3 regions of the Lysinibacillus sp. NPDC056232 genome follow, and region 2 is predicted to be linked to each of the others. Evidence: riboswitches for the same ligand, from Rfam matches in the RefSeq annotation. Region 2 holds a riboswitch; each other region holds the start of a gene.
What was found. Region 2 has a riboswitch for S-adenosylmethionine ahead of ACFCYJ_RS18010 (bifunctional homocysteine S-methyltransferase/methylenetetrahydrofolate reductase). Riboswitches for the same ligand answer to the same signal wherever they lie in the genome.
Positions count from the first base shown of each region.

Region 1: linked by a shared signal. The riboswitch ahead of ACFCYJ_RS16530 (MetQ/NlpA family ABC transporter substrate-binding protein) and the one ahead of ACFCYJ_RS18010 (bifunctional homocysteine S-methyltransferase/methylenetetrahydrofolate reductase) in region 2 are both predicted to bind S-adenosylmethionine.
Region 3: linked by a shared signal. The riboswitch ahead of ACFCYJ_RS25305 (O-acetylhomoserine aminocarboxypropyltransferase/cysteine synthase family protein) and the one ahead of ACFCYJ_RS18010 (bifunctional homocysteine S-methyltransferase/methylenetetrahydrofolate reductase) in region 2 are both predicted to bind S-adenosylmethionine.

Region 1 is NZ_JBHJTF010000022.1:79,236-86,175, reverse strand. It holds gene ACFCYJ_RS16545 (alpha-hydroxy acid oxidase) at 1-812, opposite strand, end outside; gene ACFCYJ_RS16540 (methionine ABC transporter permease) at 826-1,497, opposite strand; gene ACFCYJ_RS16535 (methionine ABC transporter ATP-binding protein) at 1,490-2,515, opposite strand; gene ACFCYJ_RS16530 (MetQ/NlpA family ABC transporter substrate-binding protein) at 2,620-3,450, opposite strand; SAM riboswitch class I at 3,539-3,644, opposite strand; gene ACFCYJ_RS16525 (pyridoxal phosphate-dependent aminotransferase) at 3,877-5,046, opposite strand; gene ACFCYJ_RS16520 (hypothetical protein) at 5,377-5,700, shown strand; gene ACFCYJ_RS16515 (carbon-nitrogen family hydrolase) at 6,050-6,844, shown strand; gene ACFCYJ_RS16510 (PucR family transcriptional regulator) at 6,932-6,940, opposite strand, start outside.
Region 2 is NZ_JBHJTF010000026.1:28,390-35,329, reverse strand. It holds gene ACFCYJ_RS18020 (protoglobin domain-containing protein) at 1-189, shown strand, start outside; gene ACFCYJ_RS18015 (protoporphyrinogen oxidase) at 455-1,843, shown strand; SAM riboswitch class I at 1,969-2,068, shown strand; gene ACFCYJ_RS18010 (bifunctional homocysteine S-methyltransferase/methylenetetrahydrofolate reductase) at 2,161-4,008, shown strand; gene metH (methionine synthase) at 4,001-6,940, shown strand, end outside.
Region 3 is NZ_JBHJTF010000057.1:14,880-21,819, reverse strand. It holds gene chrR (class II chromate reductase ChrR) at 1-113, opposite strand, end outside; gene scpC (succinyl-CoA:acetate CoA-transferase ScpC) at 397-1,917, shown strand; gene ACFCYJ_RS25325 (DASS family sodium-coupled anion symporter) at 2,124-3,605, opposite strand; gene ACFCYJ_RS25320 (glycerol-3-phosphate acyltransferase) at 3,786-4,418, opposite strand; gene ACFCYJ_RS25315 (hypothetical protein) at 4,446-4,682, opposite strand; gene ACFCYJ_RS25310 (hypothetical protein) at 4,662-4,991, shown strand; SAM riboswitch class I at 5,000-5,113, shown strand; gene ACFCYJ_RS25305 (O-acetylhomoserine aminocarboxypropyltransferase/cysteine synthase family protein) at 5,232-6,533, shown strand; gene ACFCYJ_RS25300 (hypothetical protein) at 6,856-6,940, shown strand, end outside.

The sequences.
Region 1 (6,940 bases), on a different contig from region 2:
CCGTCAATGCCGTTTTCTATAGCTAGTTTTGCGTCTTCAGGATGTAAGATCCCCTTCAGTAAAATAGGGAGATTAGAACGGCGCTTTAATTCACGTACATTTTCCCAATTTAATGTCGGGTGGAAAATATTTTGCAACACGCCCTGTACATATGACTCAAATGAATCATCTGGTAAGGAAGCGGTAAAAACGGGGTCATTCATATAGTTTCCTCGTGCATATCCAAGCTTTAATGGCGAAAACTGATTGCGAACATCTTCTTCACGCCAGCCAAGCATGACTGTATCTACAGTTAAAACAATAGCCTCAAAACCAGCAGCCTCGGCTCGAGCGGCCATACTATAGGCAATTTCCTCATTTGTTGACCAATATAATTGAAACCATTTAGTAGCAGTGGGAGCTGTTTGTGCCACATCCTCAAGTGCATAGCTTGAAACTGTACTTTGAATATAAGGAATTTTTAACTGATCCGCTGCACGTGCCACGGCAAGCTCACCTTCGTCATGCGCCATTTTGTTCATGCCAACAGGAGCAAATAAGAATGGCGTTGGATGTACTTTTCCGAACAGCTCAATCGATGTATCAATACTTGAAACATCCTGTAAAAAGCGTGGAATAATAGAGTATTTTTCAAAGGCTGCGCGGTTATTTCGTAATGTTTGCTCACCCCCAGCACCTGAACGGATATAGCCAAACGGACCAGCTTCCATTTTTTCTGCGACTGCCTTTTCTAAATCTGCAAAGCAAATAGGGAAGGGGGCTTGTGCATTTATATTTTTTAACAGTAGATCGCTGTGTGTCGTCTTTGTCATCGTAATCCTCCTATTAATCTTTCTTTAGTTTCGCAGCGAAGCGATTACCTATTGATTGAATAATCTGAACAAGGATGATTAAGATAAACACTGTCGCATACATCACATCGACCTCATAGCGTAAATGACCGTAACGATATGCAAGATCACCTAAACCGCCAGCACCAACCATACCTGCCATTGCTGTTGCTCCAATCAGACCGATTGTGGCAATTGTTAAGCCTAAAATAATGGATGGGCGAGCCTCACGTAGTAAGACATTCCAAATGATGTGACGACGTTTAATACCCATTGCTGTATAAGCTTCCACAACCCCTGGATCAACTTCCAAAAGTGCTGTTTCCATAAGTCTTGCAATATAAGGCGCTGTATAAACAACAAGCGGCACAATAACACCTTTTACACCAATCGTTGTGCCAACGATGATCTTTGTGAACGGTAAAATGAAGAATAGTAAAATAATGAATGGTACCGAGCGAATCATATTAATAAATAAATTGAAAAATTGATAGAGAAATTTATTTTCAAATGATTGCCCCGGGCGAGTTAAAACGATTAAAAGCCCTAAAGGGATCCCAATTAAAATAGAAAAGAATAATGAAATCCCGACCATTTGGAAGGTTTCGATAATCGATTTTCCAATAACATCTGACCAGTCTGCAAAGAAACTTTGAATGCTATTCATTTAATTCGCCTCCTAATTCCTCAACAGATACCCCATTTTCTGTAAAATACGTAAGTGCTTTTTCTACGATATATGCCTCACCGTGTAGATGCACGACAATATTACCGACAATGCCGTTTTTTAATTCAATGATATTGGCTGTTAAAATATTTGGTTGTACATCATAAACTTTGCTCACTTCTGCAAGTAAAGGTTTCCCTGTACTTTCGCCAAGGAATGTTAAACGAATAACTCTTCCCGAAACATTTAATTGCTCGATAAGGGAAGGCGATAAATTACGTTGAGAAATGGTATTTAAAAATTTTCGTGTCGTTGGATGCTGAGGCTTCGAAAATAGCTCTATAGCAGAGCCATATTCCACAACTGTCCCTGATTCAAGAACGGATACATCATCGCAAATTTTTTGAATAACATTCATTTCATGTGTAATGAGTAAAATAGTGATGCCCAGCTCACGATTAATTTTCAAGAGAAGCTCAAGAATGGCGTCAGTTGTTTCAGGATCGAGAGCACTTGTCGCTTCATCACTGAGCAAAATCTCAGGCTCTTGAGCAAGGGCACGTGCAATAGCGACACGTTGCTTTTGCCCCCCAGAAAGCTGGCTAGGGTAGCTATCTAATTTCTCTGTTAGGCCAACAATTTCTGCATATTTTGCAACGCGGTTTTTCACTTCAGAGTCGTTATAGCCTAGAAGCTTTAATGGTACCGCGATATTGTTGTAAACAGTCGCTGTTTTCAAGAGATTAAAATGCTGGAAGATCATCCCGATTTTTTGACGTGTTTTGCGAAGGTCGTTTAGAGAAAGGGAAGTAATATCTACATTGTCGATCAATACTTTTCCTGTTGTTGGACGCTCTAATAAATTAACACAGCGAATAAGAGTACTTTTTCCTGCACCACTGTAGCCAATAACTCCATGGATTTCACCTTTTTTGACATGCAAGTTAATACCATCTACTGCTTTGACGATATCTTTTTTAGTTTTAAATTCTTTTGTGATATTTTCTAATTGAATCATACTGTGATATCTCCTTTCTAAGCCCTTCTATAAAGCAAGAATCTGCTAGTTTTCCGTAGGAGTCTCGCAGATTCTCGATTGTATGAAAGGTCCTTAATCGTCAATTACCAGCCCGGAATAACAGAACCTTTGAATTCTTCTTCAATAAATTTGCGTACTTCATCAGATTGATAAGCTTCAACGAATTTTTTGATTGTTGGGTCGTCTTCGTTTTCAGCACGGACTGCAATGTAATTCACATAAGGAGAGTCAGTAGACTCTAAAAGGATTGAATCTTTTTTAGGATTAATGCCAGCATCAAGAGCGAAGTTCGTATTAATAGCTGCTACATCTACTTCACTAAGCTGCTTCGGAATTTGTGCAGCTTCTAATTCAATGAATTTAAAATTCCTTTTGTTTTCTTCGACATCGCGAATAGATGCTGTTAAGTCTGCACCTTCTTTTAATTTAATGATGCCTGCCTCTTGAAGGACAAATAGAGCACGAGCCCCGTTCGTTGGATCATTTGGTAACCCGAATGTTGCACCATCAGGAACCTCATCGAATGATTTATATTTCTCAGAGTATATGCCCATAGGATTTAAAATTGTTTTTCCTACTGGCACTAAATCTGTTTTGTGATCTTTGTTAAATGCATCGAGGAATGGCTTGTGTTGATAACTATTTACATCAAGATCACCCTCGGCTAACGATGTATTTGGTAAAACATAATCAGAGAAAGTTTTTAGTTCAACCTCTAAGCCATTTTCTTTGGCAACTTTTGCAACAACCTCTGCAATTTGTTCGTGTGGACCAGAAGTCACACCTACTACAATTTTATTTTCATTAATAGCCTTACCTTGACTACCTTTATCTTCTTTAGTACCGCAGCCTACTAATGCTGCTACTAATGTGAGACTTGCTAAACCTAATAAAAATTTGTTTTTCTTTTTCATGAGACATACCTCCAAAGTTGTTTTATCGGTAGTTAAAAATAAAAAAAACTCTCTTATAAACTAAGAGAGGCTCATGAAAAAACGTCCTCTCTTATCTATCAAACGATGATCGTTTGCAGGATTTAGCACCTTCCTTAAAAAAAGGAGGTTGCCGAGCTTCATAGGGCCAGTCCCTCAGCTACTCTTGATAAGAGATTTATATTATTTTTTTGTAAATCCGATATACCTAATATAGATTATAGGATATAGTAAGTCAATTGAATTTTTAAAATATTTTATTTTGCTATACTATTTAGTCGAAAAAGAGTCCGCTAGAAGAAGGGGTAGGGCAACTAAAAAAGATAGGAAATGAAAAACTGTTCTTATAGCAAGTTTGAGCTAATGGAACAGTTTTTCGATAGAGTCTACTTAGGTATGGGGATATGTTCATGAGCTAAATAGGTTTAATTTTTCAACTCTACTGATTGCTTCACGTAAGCGTTCTTCACTAACAAGTAAACCGACCCGCACATAGCCTTCGCCATATTCACCAAAGCCATTACCTGCCGCTACTGCGATATCAGCTTTGTCGAGCAATACATCAGCAAACTGCTCGCTCGTATAACCTAATGGAACAGGGAGCCATGCAAAGAAAGAACCCTTCGGTGCGGTTACGTGCCAACCAATTCGCTGTGCTTCTTCGATAAGAATATTTCGTCGCCGCTCATAAGTCGCTCTTAGCTCATCCGCGCAATCCTGAGATGCTGTAAGGGCAACCGCTGCTGCTTGTTGCACAGCGGGGAATTGACTACAAAATAGATGATCTTGAATAAGGTTAATGGCTGCAACAATATCAGGGTTACCAACTGCAAAACCAATGCGCCAGCCTGCCATATTATACGTTTTGGATAATGTATACATTTCGATACCGACATCTTTTGCACCGTCAGCTTGCAGGAAACTGATAGGTTTATTGCCGTCAAATCCAATCGCCCCATAGGCAAAATCATGTGCTACGATAATGTTGTGCTCTTTTGCAAAGCGTACTGTTTCCTCAAAAAATTCAAGTGTTGCAGTACCACCAGTTGGGTTATTCGGGTAATTCAAGTAAAGCAGCTTCGCCATTTCTTTTACTTCATCGGATAAAGCATTATAATCGGGCAGGAAATTATTTTCTGCAAAAAGCGGCATGACTTCAAAATTAACATCGCCTAATACGACACCAGATAAGTAATCTGGATACCCTGGATCGGGTAACAGCATTGTATCCCCGGGGTTTAAAACGGCTAACGGTAACTCAACAAGACCGATTTTCGTACCACCGAGAATAGCTACTTCTGTTTCAGGATCAATGTCAACATTGTATTCACGTTTGTAGAAGTTTGCTGCTGCTTGGCGTAATTCTGCTATGCCACGAAATGGAGAGTATTTATGATTTTGAGGATTTTCTGCTGCCTCCTGTAATGCTTTAATAATGTGTGAAGGAGTGGGTTGGTCAGGATTACCTTGACCAAGATTAATAACATCACGCCCTTCAGCTAGAGCAGTGTTTACTTTTTGCACAAGTGCTGCAAAAAATTGAGTTGGAAGTTGCTGTAGTTTTTTTGAGAATTCCATCCATGTTCACCTTTTTCAGAATATAATAATTATTAAAGATATGAAGCAAATAGTATTACTTTTTTTACTAAATGTCTATAGCCATCATATAAAAGAAACAGCGAATAGAGAACGACCAGTACCGTTTTATAACCGGCTTAAGGAAAGTGTTGGTCGTACACAGATGTAGTTTTGTAATATAGTTTGATAATTTATAAAAAAACACATTAAGGAAAGTATGGTGTAATCATGTGATAGAAGTGAATAAGGCGTTGATCAAATGACCGCATAGACTTTTTCTTGAAATGGATTTTATCCACTTATATTTTTTAAAAAAGGGGAAGGTAGATTATGAATACGGAAGCCATATTAGAAATTTTATTATACAAATTAGAAGAAGGTACTGGAAATGAATTTCACAAAATAATGGTAGAACAAAGTATTCCTCTTCACGAAAAAGAAAAAATGAAAGTTATTAGTTATGGTCAATCTTTACATAACCCTGATTCGTATTATTTAATAAGGGAATATGAAAATAGTAAACATTTGGAGAACTCACAACGAAAATTTTATAGTAATTCTGAGTGGTTAAATGGTCCAAGAGAGCAAATCATATCTAAGATTAAAACTAGTACCCAATCTATTATACCTAAAACCAGTCTAGAATATTTATGACATAAATGAAAACTACTAATTAATAGTCTTCTTGAACTAACGAGAACTTTGGTTGAATATATCATGAAAAGGCCACTCCATGATGGGTGGTCTTAATTGTTGTTTTTATTAGAAGAAAGACCACCTTTTTATGGATGGTCCACAGTGAAAAATAGGCGACTTCAGGAGACCCAAAAGTGACCAAGCGACTGAAGAAATCTAAATTAGACTACTTTTAAATGTAGTATAATGAAATTCACAAAAGCATAAATGCAGTGAAACAAACGCTTTTGTAAGTGTTGAAAGTTGTTTGTACATTAAATCTAAAAGGTATTACTTTTTTTACTAATTGTCTAGAGGAGGAATAACAATGAAAATCGGTTGTATTCAATTAAACGTAGGCTTTGGCAAAGTAGAAGAAAATTTTGCTCGCGCTGAGGACAAAATTCGTGAAGCGGCAAAACAAGGTGCAGAAATTATTGTACTACCGGAAATGTGGAATTCAGGCTATGCACTTGAAAAATTACCAGAGCTTGCAGATGTGGATGGAGAACGTTCGAAAGCATTTTTATCAGGTTTAGCGAAAGAGCTTGGCGTACATATTGTTGGTGGCTCTGTTTCAACGAAGAAGGGCGATAAATTTTACAACACGATGTATACGTTTGATAACAATGGTGAGTTAGTAGGTGAATATAACAAGGCACATCTTTTCCGTTTGATGGACGAGCATTTATATTTAGAAGCGGGCGATGAAATGAATCGCTTTGCCCTAGGTGATATCGAGGCTGCAGGCGTGATTTGCTATGATATTCGCTTCCCAGAATGGCTACGTGCTCACGCCTTAGAGGGAGCAAAGGTATTGTTTGTACCGGCGCAATGGCCGACACCACGTATCGACCATTGGAAAACATTGTTGCAAGCACGTGCCATTGAAAATCAATGCTTTGTGATCGCTGTTAATCGTATTTCTAGAAAGGTAGAAAACTTCAATGGTCAATCAATGATTATTCAACCATGGGGCGAAGTGCTTTGGGTTGGCGCAGAGGATGAAGAAGTCGCTGTCATTGACGTGGACTTCTCGATTGTCGATGAAGTACGAGGCAGAATTCCAGTTTATGACGACCGCAGACCAGGATTATATAGCGGAGTAGTTACCGAAAATTAAAATCTGATAGCACGCTCAAGGAACAAAGCAACCTTGAGCGTGCTAACCAATCAACACCACCGATAAACCCCGCAAAAGCAAAGTATTTTAGTTTTT
Region 2 (6,940 bases):
AATATGGTTCAAACGGAAGGACAATTTACTAACATATTGGAAGCTATGACCGAAGCCAAAGAACAAAATGGTCAGATGGAAAAAGAAGTACAAGCAATAGTAGAAGTACTAAGTGAATTAGGTATTGCCTTTAATGAAGTAAAAAATTCTGCTGAAGAACTAGCTAGCTTTGCACAAAATTTAAATTAGTGAAGTGAGAAGCAAGAGACAAAGACAATAAGGTGCTTCACATTGTAGTGTATAAATAACACTATATCAACTCTTAATATATAATATCAGCTAGGTATCGAATATGTGCTGTTAAATTTAATATATGCTAACTGAACATAGAAAAAAATGGAGCTATCCAATGCCTGGATAGCTCCATTTTTGCTAAATTTGTAAAGGGTTTAACGTAATTTTTGATAAAAAAAGTTTATACTGAAATAAAGAACTAAAAATAGGGGCGGTTAATATGAAAACAGTTGTTGTATTAGGTGGCGGAATTACGGGATTGTGTACGATGCATTATCTACAACGCCAAGTTCAGGAGAAAAACTTAAATGTAAAGCTTGTACTCGTTGAAAAGAATACATACCTTGGTGGCAAGCTTCACTCTGCATATGAACAAGGCTTCATTATGGAAACAGGAGCAGATTCTATTGTAGCGCGTCATAAAGGTGTCATGGAGTTAGTAAAAGAACTTAATTTTGAACAAAATCTTGTGTATAACGAAACGGGTATTTCGTATATATACATGAATAATGAGTTACATGCCATCCCTGCAGACTCAACGTTCGGTATTCCTATGAGCTTACAATCTCTTGAGGAAAGCACGCTTGTATCAGCGAAAGGTAAAAAAGAAGCATTAAAAGATTTAACCATGCCAAATGAAGTGTTTACAAAAGAAAGCTCTATCGGGGAATTTTTAACATACTATTTAGGTGAGGAGCTTGTTCAAAACCAAATAGCGCCCGTACTTGCAGGTGTATATTCAGGAGATTTAAATCAGCTTTCCATTGCTTCCACTTTACCGTATTTAATCGATTACAAAAACGATTACGGTAGTATTATTAAAGGTTTCGATGCAAACAGGGAACAATTTGTGAAAGCCGCCAATAAGAAATTTATTTCATTTAGAAATGGGTTATCTTCACTAATAGATCGACTTGAAGAAACATTAACGGATGTAGAAATTATAAAAGGGATTGCCACTACAAGTGTTAAAAAGCAGGAGAATCAATACACTGTTACATTAGCAAACGGAAAAATGATTGAAGCAAATCATGTTGTAATGGCACTGCCAAATGAAGCGGTACAAAGTTTATTGCAGGATGAATCTTTGAACTGCTATTTTGAACGATTCAATACTGCATCCGCCATTACGATTTACTTAGGATTTGATGTACCCGATAATAGATTACCAGCAGATGGAACAGGCTATATTGTGTCACATAATTCGGATGTTATTTGTAATGCAGCAACGTGGACAAGTCGCAAGTGGAAACACACCTCAGCAGAAGGAAAATTACTTGTACGACTTTTTTATAAGAGCATTAACCCTGAGTATGAGAGATTACGTGTGATGACAGATGAAGAGTTAGCAACTGTTGCCCTAGAGGATGTAAGAAAAAGCTTGGGGATTGAGGAAACGCCAACTATTGTTGACGTGACAAAATGGATTGACCAAATGCCGAAGTACGACTTGGCACATCGTGAAGCGTTGCAAGGTCTTGTACAAGAGCTTGAGGAAAACTATCCAAATTTATCAATAGCGGGATGCTCTTATTTTGGAGTAGGCATAGGTGCATGTATTCAAAATGGTAAAAAAATTGGTGAGGAACTTGCTGGAAAACTATCGTAATTGTCTGAATTAAATCAAAATACAATGTTTTTCGTAAAAATTATCCTCTGTTCTGTGAAATAGTCTTGACTCAATCGTTCGTAAACGATATGATTCTTTTAATTATTTAAAAAATTCATACTACATTCTTATCAAGAGAAGCTGAGGGACTGGCCCTATGAAGCTTCAGCAACCAACTTATTGTCAGGTGCTAAATCCAGAAGACCGTTGTGTCGAAGATGAGAAGGAAAAACAATTACGAAACGACGTAAAAGCCTTCTTTTTTTATGAAAGAAGGCTTTTTTTATTTTAAAGAAAAGGGAAGAGAGGCTAGTTTTATGGGATTGCTTGAAAGGTTAAAAACGCATGTTCTTACAGCAGATGGTGCAATTGGTACAGTTTTATATGGCTATGGCTTGGAGTACTGCCATGAGGAAATGAATGTACAGAGACCTGAATTAATTGAAAAGATTCATAGAGAATATATAGCAGCTGGTGCAGATATTATTCAAACGAACACTTACGGAGCTAATGCCATAAAATTAGCCCGTTATGGATTAGAATCTCGTGTGCAGCAGTTTAATGAAGCTGCTATAACGATTGCAAAACGAGCAGCGGCAGATGGTGGACAATTTGTCTTAGGTACTATTGGGGGAATCCGTGGTATTCGTAAAAGTGACGCAACGTTAGAGGGAATTTTAGCAACAGTTGATGAGCAGGCAACTGTTTTACTTGCTGGAAATCCAGATGGTCTTTTACTTGAAACGTATTATGATTTTGAAGAGCTAACAGCGACTTTAACAATGCTACGAGCTAAAACGAAATTACCGATTATTGCTCAAGTTTCTATGCACGAACCCGGAATTTTGCAAAATGGAATGAGCTTAAATAACGCCTTACATAAACTTGAAGCGCTAGGTGCTGATATCGTTGGTGTTAACTGTCGCTTAGGTCCTCACCATACTATACAAGCATTCGAAGGAGTAGAGCTTCCTAAAAAGGCATTTATGTCAGCATATCCGAACGCCTCTCTCCTTGATTTGGAGGATGGCCGTGTCGTATATGAGTCGGAGGCAGATTATTTTGGTCGAGCAGCTGTAGAGCTTCGTGATCAGGGGGTACGTTTAATTGGTGGCTGCTGTGGTACGACACCAAAGCATATTGCTGCAGCGAAAAAATACTTAGAGGAGCTATCCCCGGTCGAGAAAAAGTATGCAAAGCCAGAAAAAGTAGAGGTTGTCCGTGAGGCAGAGCCAGCAAATTATGAGCCATTACATGTAAAAGTAAAGCGTGAACGCTCGATTATTGTAGAGTTAGATACACCAAGACATTTAGAAATCGAAGGCTTTATTGAAGGGGCAAAAAAATTATATGAGGCTGGCGCGGATGTAGTCATGATGGCAGATAATTCACTTGCTTCACCAAGGATTAGTAATGTCGCAATGGGAGCCTTACTGAAAGAAACGCATGGGGTACGCCCGTTAACCCATATAACATGCCGAGATCGTAATTTAATTGGTCTTCAATCACATTTAATGGGATTAAATGCACTAGGAATTCATGATATTTTAGCAGTGACTGGAGATCCGACAAAGGTAGGTGATTTCCCAGGGGCTACTAGCGTTTATGACGTCTCTTCAATGGAGCTCATTCAATTAATAAAACAGTTAAATGAAGGTGTATCGTTTTCAGGGAAACCACTTCGTAAAAAGGCGAATTTCTCTGTGGCGGCTGCCTTTAATCCTAACGTACGTGTGCTCGATCGCGCTGTCTCTCGATTAGAAAAGAAAATTGAATATGGGGCAGATTATTTTATTTCACAGCCTGTTTATTCAAAGGAAAAAATCGTGGAAATTTACGAGGCGACAAAGCATTTAGAAACACCAATTTATATAGGCATTATGCCAGTAACGAGCTATAAAAGTGCGGAGTTCTTACATCATGAAGTGCCAGGTATCAAACTATCGGATGAAGCGTTAGCCCGTATGAAGGCTTGTGGCGATGATAAGGAACGCGCAACACTAGAAGGAATTGCAATTGCCAAGGAATTAGTAGAAGTAGCAACGGAATATTTCAATGGTATTTACCTCATCACACCATTTTTACGCTACGATATGACACTAGAATTAATGAAATTTATTGAGCAATTGGATGAACAGAAAAAAGGGGTAAGTATAAATGGCTAAGCACTTGATTGAAGAACAACTAGAGAAACGAATTTTAATTCTTGATGGCGCAATGGGAACAATGCTACAAAATGAAAATTTATCGGCAGAGGATTTTGGCGGCGAGGAATATGATGGCTGTAATGAAAATCTCGTGCTAACTAGACCAGATGTGCTGGAAAAAATTCATGGAAAATATTTAGAGGCTGGAGCAGATATTATTTGTACAAATACATTTGGAAGTACTCCACTTGTATTAAATGAATATGATCTTGGTGCGAAAGCAGAAGAGATTAATAAACGCGCTGTAGAAATTGCACGCAAAGTAGTGGATGAGTTTTCAACATCCGATTGGCCACGTTTTGTAGCGGGGGCTATGGGACCAACTACAAAAACCTTGTCGGTTACAGGTGGTATTACATTTGATGAGTTAGAGGAAAACTTCTATGTTCAGGCAAAGGCATTAATCGAAGCCGGGGCGGACGTTCTGTTGCTAGAAACTAGTCAGGATATGCTAAATGTTAAGGCAGGAACATTGGGGGTATCTCGTGCCTTTGAAGCAACGGGAAAAGAGCTACCTGTGATGATATCGGGAACAATTGAACCCATGGGAACGACACTGGCTGGTCAAACAATTGATGCTTTTTACATTTCTATTGAGCATATTAAACCATTGTCAGTGGGCTTAAACTGTGCGACTGGACCAGAGTTTATGACTGATCATATCCGTTCACTAGCAGAGCTTTCAACAGGCTATATTAGCTGTTATCCGAATGCAGGCTTACCTGACGAGGAAGGCTGCTATCATGAGTCACCTGAATCGCTGTCACAGAAGCTAAAAGGCTTTGCAGAAAAGGGTTGGCTGAATATAGTTGGAGGATGCTGTGGTACAACGCCAGCACATATTGCTGCTATTCGAGAGGTGCTAAAGTACGAAAAGCCTCGCCAATTACCAGATGCAACACATGGTCATGTAGTATCAGGCATAGAGCCATTAGTGTATGACGATTCTATGCGTCCATTATTTATTGGAGAACGGACAAATGTCATCGGCTCTCGTAAGTTTAAAAATTTAATTATTGATGGGAAGTTTGAGGAAGCAGCAGAAATCGCACGTGCCCAGGTGAAAAATGGAGCACATGTTATTGATATTTGTTTAGCAAATCCTGATCGCGATGAACTAGCGGATATTCGTGGCTTTATGCAGGAAGTTGTAAAAAAAGTAAAAGTACCTCTTGTGATTGACTCGACAGATGAAAAAGTAATTGAGGAAGCACTTAAGTTTTCTCAAGGGAAAGCCATCATTAATTCTATTAACTTAGAGGATGGCGAGGAGCGTTTTGACGCAGTTTTACCGCTAGTGAAAAAATATGGGGCCTCTTTAGTAGTGGGGACAATTGATGAGCAAGGCATGGCGGTTGATCGACATCGCAAGCTAGAGATTGCTGAGCGTTCTTATAAATTGTTAACAGAAAAATGGGGTATTGCTCCCGAAGATATTATCTTTGACCCATTAATGTTCCCAGTAGGTACAGGAGATGAGCAATATATTGGCTCGGCACTTGAAACAGTAGAAGGTATTCGCCTTATTAAGGAGAAAATGCCACGTTCATTAACGGTGCTTGGTGTAAGTAATATTTCATTCGGATTACCACCAGTAGGTCGTGAAGTATTGAATGCCGTGTATTTATATCACTGTACACAGGCTGGTTTAGATTATGCAATTGTGAATACGGAGAAGCTAGAACGTTATGCATCTATTCATGAGGCAGAGATTAAGCTAGCAAATGATTTACTCTTTCATACAAATGATGAGACATTAGCCGTCTTCACGGATTTCTATCGCGATAAAAAGAAGGAAAAAACAGAGGAAGATATTCCGAAAACAGTAGAAGGTCGCTTAGCTTACTATATTTTAGAAGGTACAAAGGAAGGGCTTATTGAGGATTTAGAGGCTGCTCGTGAAATTTTTGAAACACCGCTTGCTATTATTAATGGACCTTTAATGGATGGAATGGCAGAGGTTGGCCGCTTATTTAACGATAATCAGCTCATCGTAGCGGAGGTATTACAATCAGCAGGGGTTATGAAAGCAGCAGTAGCACATTTAGAGCAATTTATGGAGAAAGATGAAGAGAGTGCTGGCAAGGGGAAGATGGTTCTTGCAACTGTAAAAGGCGATGTGCATGATATTGGGAAAAACCTTGTTGATATTATTTTAAGTAATAATGGCTATAGGGTGATTGATCTTGGCATCAAAGTAACACCTTCCCAATTAATAGAAGCGATTCGCAAGGAAAAGCCAGATTTCATCGGGCTTTCAGGCTTACTTGTAAAGTCAGCACAACAAATGGTTATTACAGCTCAAGATTTCAAGGAAGCAGGTATTGACGTACCTATTTTAGTAGGGGGAGCGGCATTATCCCGTCGCTTTACGGAAACAAAAATCGCCGGCGAATATAATGGACCTGTCATTTATTCAAAGGATGCGATGCAAGGATTAGAGCAGGCAAATCGATTAATGGGGACAGATACACGTGCAGATTTCTTAGCTGAAATTAAGGAATCTCGTGAAAAACGCTTAGAGGCAGACGAAAAAAGAGCGGCTCGCCCTATTAAAGAAGTAACAATAAAGCCTGTACGTACAATAAAGGAAGCGTCTGTCTTTCTACCAGCAGATGTGCGACGCCATGTAAAGAGAGAATATGCTGTTTCGCATTTATATCCATATGTTAATATGCGGACATTACTAGGACATCACCTAGGCTTAAAAGGTCAAGTACAGCAATTACTTGATGCTGGCGATGCAAGAGCAACGGAGTTAAAGGATTTAGTCGACGATTATTTACAAAGGGACCTATTGAAACCATCAGGTATGTATCAGTTTTTCCCTGCACAAGCCGATGGGGATGATGTAGTCGTTTATGATCCAGCAGATAGCAAAACAGAAATT
Region 3 (6,940 bases), on a different contig from region 2:
GATGTAGCAGCCATTTGTGCAGTAGCAATTAATTCTTCAATAATTTCCTTTGAAATCGGATTTCCATCATAAATACGAACCGAAGAGTGGTTACGTAATAATTCTTTAACCATTTATTAAATCTCCTTTTCCTCTTTGTATATATCAAGAGCATATCACGCTTTTTCTTCAAAATCGAATTTTTTCGATATTGAAGTTATTTTCAGATAATTTGCGAATGCATAAAATATCTCGTAAAATTAAATATTTTGTTAGTTATAGATTAAAAATTCTAAATAGTTTAAAATTATGTGTGAACAGTTTATTTGGTTAGATTTCTAATAATTGGATGACTATACCAGGAGGATTAAACCGAGTAATCTAGTTAAAAAATAAAGTAGGATGGAGGAATAAGGAATGGCAGAAAAGTTGGCGAAAAAGCTTCGTAATGAACAGCTACGGAGCAAGGTTGTAACAGCAGAAGAAGCAGCATCTTGGATTAAGGATGGGATGGTACTTGGGATGAGCGGGTTTACACGCGCTGGTGATGTTAAAGTGGTACCTCTTGCACTTGTGGAAAAAGCTAAAAAAGAGAGCTTCCAGGTAGATGTATATACAGGTGCATCACTTGGCCCAGAAGTTGACCAATACTTAGCGGAAGCTGGCGTTATTCGTAAACGTGGACCTTTCCAAGCAGATGCCGGCATTCGTAACAAAATCAACAGTGGTGAAATCACATTTGTTGATGCGCATCTATCACATAATGCGGAGTTAGTACGTCAAGGTATTATTGGTCCTATTGATTTTGCGATTATTGAAGCAGCTGCTATTACAGAAGACGGCTTACTAATTCCTACAACTTCAGTTGGTAACTCTCCGATTTTTGTGCAAGAGGCAGACCAAATAATCATTGAGTTGAACGTAGCTCAGCTTGATGAATTAGAGGGTGTCCATGATATTTTTATACCAGGACTACAGGGGGAACGTGATCCTATTTCATTGCAAAATGTATCCGATCGGCTTGGCAAAATTGGTATACCACTAGATTTAAATAAAGTAAAAGGCATTGTGATTTCAGATATTTTAGATGCGCCATCAACGATTGTTCCTGCGGATGAAGAAACGGATATTATGGCTAATCATTTATTAAATTTCCTACGCGAAGAAATTAAAGTGGGTCGTTTAACAACAAGCTTAAGACCTATTCAGTCGGGTGTAGGCTCAGTAGCCAATGCCGTTTTATTAGGTTTTAAAGATTCCGAGTTTGAGAACTTAGAAGTATATTCAGAAGTACTGCAAGACGCGGTATTCGAATTAATTGATGCCGGAAAGGTAAACTTCGCATCTGCTACTTCTATTACACTTTCCGAGGAAGTTGGAAATAGAGTTTATGGTAATTTTGAAAAATATACAGATAAACTAGTATTACGTCCGCAAGAGATTTCTAACCAACCAGAAATTATTCGCCGACTCGGGTTAATTTCTGTTAATACGGCATTAGAAGTGGATATTTACGGGAATGTGAATTCTACACATGTTTCTGGCACAAAAATGATGAATGGAATCGGCGGCTCTGGAGACTTTGCGCGTAATGCACGATTAGGTATTTTCGTCACGAAATCTTACGCGAAAGGCGGAAATATTTCTAGTATCGTTCCAATGGTATCGCATGTAGACCATACAGAGCATGATGTAGACGTCATCGTAACAGAGCAAGGAGTAGCAGACCTACGTGGGCTTGCTCCAAAAGAACGGGTTAGGCTCATTATCGATAACTGTGCACACCCAGAATATCGTGAGCAATTATGGAAGTATTTTAACGATGCTAATGAAGCGACTGGTGGACATCATACGCCACATATTCTAGAAAAAGCGCTCTCATGGCATGTGAATTACGCAAAAAATGGTACGATGAAGAACCCAGCCTTATCGAAATAATAAATCGAAAAAGCCTTGAAGGACAGTTGATATGTTCCTTCAAGGCTTTTAGTTGTTAAGAACGTATTTCGCGGAAAGCTCGGGTCAAACAAGGTCTCTAAGTGATCGGGTTGATCCACAAAGTGATCAGGTAAGCCGACAAAACGCTCAGGTGGCCACCGAAGTGAACAGGTACCCACAGAAAAGCCTGGCTACAAATTTCCTCCTTACAATAATCCAATCCATTTCCAATACGTTGCGGAGAATAGAAGAACTAGGATGTACCCAATAATCGTTAATGGAATACCAGATTTTAAGAAATCCTTTGTTGTAAAGGCTCCTGTACCATAGGCAAGCATATTTTGCGGTGCACTAATAGGTAAGAGGAAGCCAAAGCTAATAACGAATTGTTGCACGATAACGAAACCAACCTGATCGACATTAGCCGTTAATGTTGAGGCTAAAACGATAAATACTGGTATAAGCGCAGATGCTAGGCTTGTTGCACTCGCAAAGCCTAAATGAATAAGAATATTAAATAAAGTGACAAGCGCAATTGTTGCAAGAATTGGCATAGAATCTAAACCGAGTGAACCGAATACTTTATCAGATAACCAAGATGCACCTTTAGTATTAAGTAAGACTGTTCCTAGCATAATTCCTACTGCAAAGACGATAATTGTCCCCCAAGGAATATGAGGTTCAACTTGCTTCCACGAATAGACTCCGATTTTTGGCATTAATAAAATGGCGATTGCAACGATTGTGACGGTTGTCGTATCGAATGGGTGGAGTTTGCCCTCTGTAGCCCAGAAAAATAGTAAAACGACCGATGTGATGATTAATCGAATTTCGGGAGCTTTTAATGGACCAAGTTCCGCAAGCTGTTTTTTGATTACTTCTTTACCACCTTCGATATTACTTGTTTCAGGCTTAATTAGTGTAGTCATAATGAAAAATAGAGCCACTGACATGATGATTGAGAAGGGGGCAGCGTAAAGCAACCAAGCACCCCAAGAAATATCAACACCAAATTGTTCTTTGATGAAATTTAAAGCGACCATATTTTGAGCTGCTGCCGTCTTAATACCGATATTCCAAATGGAGACAGCTTGTACAGAGGTAATGACAAGTAAAGCAGCAAGTCGACTATCACGTGGTAGACCAAATGCTGCTACCATTCCGAGTAGTATTGGCACAACTGCGCCTGCACGTGCAGTAGCAGAAGGGACAAAGAATGCAAGTGCAATAGATACTAAAATAGCACCGAATACTATGGCTTTCGTTTTTGTTCCTACTAGTGAAAGGATCCATAGCGCAAGACGTTTATGTAAATTGGTAATTTGCATGGCTGCCGCTAGGAAAAGAGCTGCGGCTACTAGTGCAACTGCTGAATTACTAAATCCGCTTAATGCTAATTTTAATGCATCTGATGTTCCTAGCACTTTCGTTGGATCTTCCAGTGACGGAGCTAAGCCTAGTAAGATTGTGACGAGAGCAATAATCATGGCAGAGCTAACGGGATAGGATACTGCTTCTGTAACCCAAAGGATGACCGCGAAAGCTAAGATAGCCAAAGCCCGTTGTCCTGCTATAGGTAAATCGCCGCTGTTAGGTAAAAAAGTTATGACGATTAGTGATGCGAATGCTAATGCAATCCAGAGTGGCTTCAAATTACGTTTCGGTTTTGCTTGTTCAGAAGTAGACATACTTTCTCACCCTTTCTAGTATTTTCTATAACATCGACTAGTAGAATGCTTTATTAAGAAAGTAATTTGTCTATTTATTGTAAAAAAAACTAGTGTGTGAAATGCTCTCTATTTATAGCGATAATGGGCAGTTACGAGAAAATACGCGGTCATAGAAAAGACAATAATATCCAAAATATATTATTTTTTCTTTTTAAATGCTGAAGTAACTTTAGGCTCAGTTCCTAGCATCAATCGTTTAATATTTTCGATATGCAAAATGATGGCTATACCAAAAAGAAGTAGGGCTATAATCGTTGGGTATATTCCAGGAATCCATAAATATGTGGCTATACAAAAAACGAGATAAAATACAAGTACACCGATAATTAAATAGTTCGTCAGGAAAGATAAAATAACAAATAAAATGAGTGCAAATAAGCCGATTTTCCAATCAATCGCAAGTAATATTCCTATGATTGAAGCGGTACCTTTGCCACCGTTGAAGCCCATATAAAATGGGAAATTATGACCAAGAATGACACCGGTAGCTACGATATAGGTAAAGAGCCAAACGTGTATTTCTGTTAATTGTGTTAGATCTGCGAGGTAGGCATGTGCACCGATAATAGCGGCAACGCCTTTACCGATGTCGATAAGTGCAACTAATACGCCGTATTTCCATCCAAGGGAGAGTGTTGCGTTAGAGGCACCTGCATTGCCATATCCAGTCTTTTTTAAATCTACCCCAGATAAAAATTGAGCAACTTTAGAGCCGTGAACACAGCCAATTAAATAACCAACAAGAAGAAAAATAATAACGGCTTTTATCATAAAAGTCCTCCTTTCTAAATAATAAGCTCATGACCAAAATGTGTGGTTGATTTCCGTTCCGACTGGGCGCTTTGTTGCTGCCACTTCGCTTTCGCACAGATAAAACATTTGCCGCTGACGCTTCGCTTTCGCGCAGAGCAGAGCTTCCTGGGGGCGTCCGATGAGCCGCTTTTGTTGCTGTCGCTTCGCTTTCGCACAGAAAACATCCGCTGCGCTCCAGGGTCTCGGGCCAACAGATGTTTTTTGCGCGAAAGCGTAGTGCAACGAAGCGACAGCAACAGCACCGATGTTGGTCACGAAGGCGTTATCACAGGACGTGATGGTTTTAGCCTTCGTTCCTCTATTGCTGATCCCCAAGGAGTCGCCCAGTCTCCACTACAATCAACTTATAAAAAGGGCGTACATTTTAACAAATTTCACCCCGAAACTTTTAGTGATGAGCTATGTAACACTAAAATAATGTATGCGTTCGTATTACGTAAAAAAGCAGACAGAAGTTTCGGAAAAAATAAAATTTTAGTGTTGACAGAGAAAAAGTCTATGTTTATACTTTGTAACAACGATGGAAATTGAATCTCATACTCTTATCAAGAGCGGCGGAGGGATAGGCCCTATGATGCCCAGCAACCAGTAAGTGACGAACTTGCTAAGGTGCTAATTCCTACAGATTCTTACTTGGATCTGGCAGATAAGGGGAGGAAAACTTGCAACCGCAACCCTCTTCTTAGCTGAAGAGGGTTTTTGTTTTCTACTGAAAAAATCCTCCTCATCTCCGGTACCATCGTAAAAAAAATAACCATTTGGAGGTATACAATGACAAATTTTAAACCAGAAACATTGCTGTTACACGGTGGCCAAGAGCCAGACCCGGTAACAGGATCTCGTACAGTACCCGTATATCGCTCAACGGCATTCGTTTTTAAAGACACTGCTCATGCGCAACGTCTTTTTGCCTTAGAGGAAGCCGGCAATATTTACACAAGAATTACAAACCCAACTGTAGATGTTTTTGAAAAACGCGTCGCTTTATTAGAAGGCGGTACAGCAGCGGTAGCACTTTCATCTGGTGCAGCAGCTATTGCATTTTCAATTTTAAATCTTGCTGGGGCAGGGGATGAAATTGTTGCAGGTAGCTCTTTATACGGAGGTACTTATAATTTATTGGCCAACACACTACCAAACTACGGTATTAAAACAATTTTTGTAGACGAAACAAATCCGGAAAATTTCCGATCAGCTATTACGGATAAAACAAAAGCGGTGTTCGCTGAAATTTACGGTAACCCAAGTTTAAAAGTGCTAGACATTGAAGCAGTAGCGAATATAGCACATGAAAACGGCTTGCCATTAATTATTGATAGCACATTTGCTTCACCGTATGGCTCTACACCAATTGACTTCGGTGCAGATATCGTAGTTCATTCCGCAACAAAATGGATTGGCGGCCACGGTACAACTTTAGGTGGCGTTGTAGTAGATGCAGGGAAGTTTGATTGGACTCGTGGACGTTTCCCAGGCTTTACTGAGCCAGATGCTTCTTATCACGGTTTGCGTTATGGTATAGACACAGCATCGGCTGCATTTGCCACAAAACTGCGAGTGCAATTACTACGCGACTTTGGACCAACATTAAGTGCAGACGCAGCATTTAATTTATTACAAGGTTTAGAAACGCTTCATTTGCGTATTCCTAAACATAATGAAAATGCATTAGCGGTAGCTGAATATTTACGAAACCACCCATCTGTGGAATATGTAAATTACAATGGCTTAGAAGATTTCCCTACCCATGAGTTAGCTAAAAAATATTTGAGAAATGGCTTCGGTTCAGTGCTTACATTTGGTATTAAAGGTGGACGTGAAGCAGGGCGTAAATTAATCGATAGTGTGAAATTATTCTCGCACGTAGCAAATGTAGGGGATGCTAAATCATTAATTATCCATCCAGCATCTACTACACATCAACAACTATCAGCTGAGGAGCTAATCCAAACTGGCGTAACCGAGTCGCTCATTCGCTTATCCATCGGTTTAGAGGCAGTAGAGGACATTATTGCAGATTTAGAACAAGCTATTAAACAAGTAACAGCTTCACAACAACAAGTAGAAGCTTAATAAATAAAAGACATTGGCTAATGTTGTAGCGTTTACGTATTTTCTCATTCGATAGGCCTCATTTGGTAATGCGTAAATCGTTGCTGCATCATCCGCTTGCCTCATTTGGTGAGGGTAACTGAATCTCTTTAAAAATAATACCTAGTAATTTTATAAGTATTGTTGACTCACTTAATTCCTTGCTTTATACTAGGAAATAAGAAAAGCGTTCGACATTTAGTTTTCATAAGTGCTCCCCCACTTTTGAATATATGAAGGGGAGTAGTTGCTCAGCCAGTAGCTACTCCTATCTACCAAAACTGATGATAAAGGAGTGTTTTAAATGGGAAATGTGTATAGTGCGCAAAACATTGCATCTTATCTTATTTATGAGTTAAATGAAGGTCATGTGTTTGTGAACAACATGT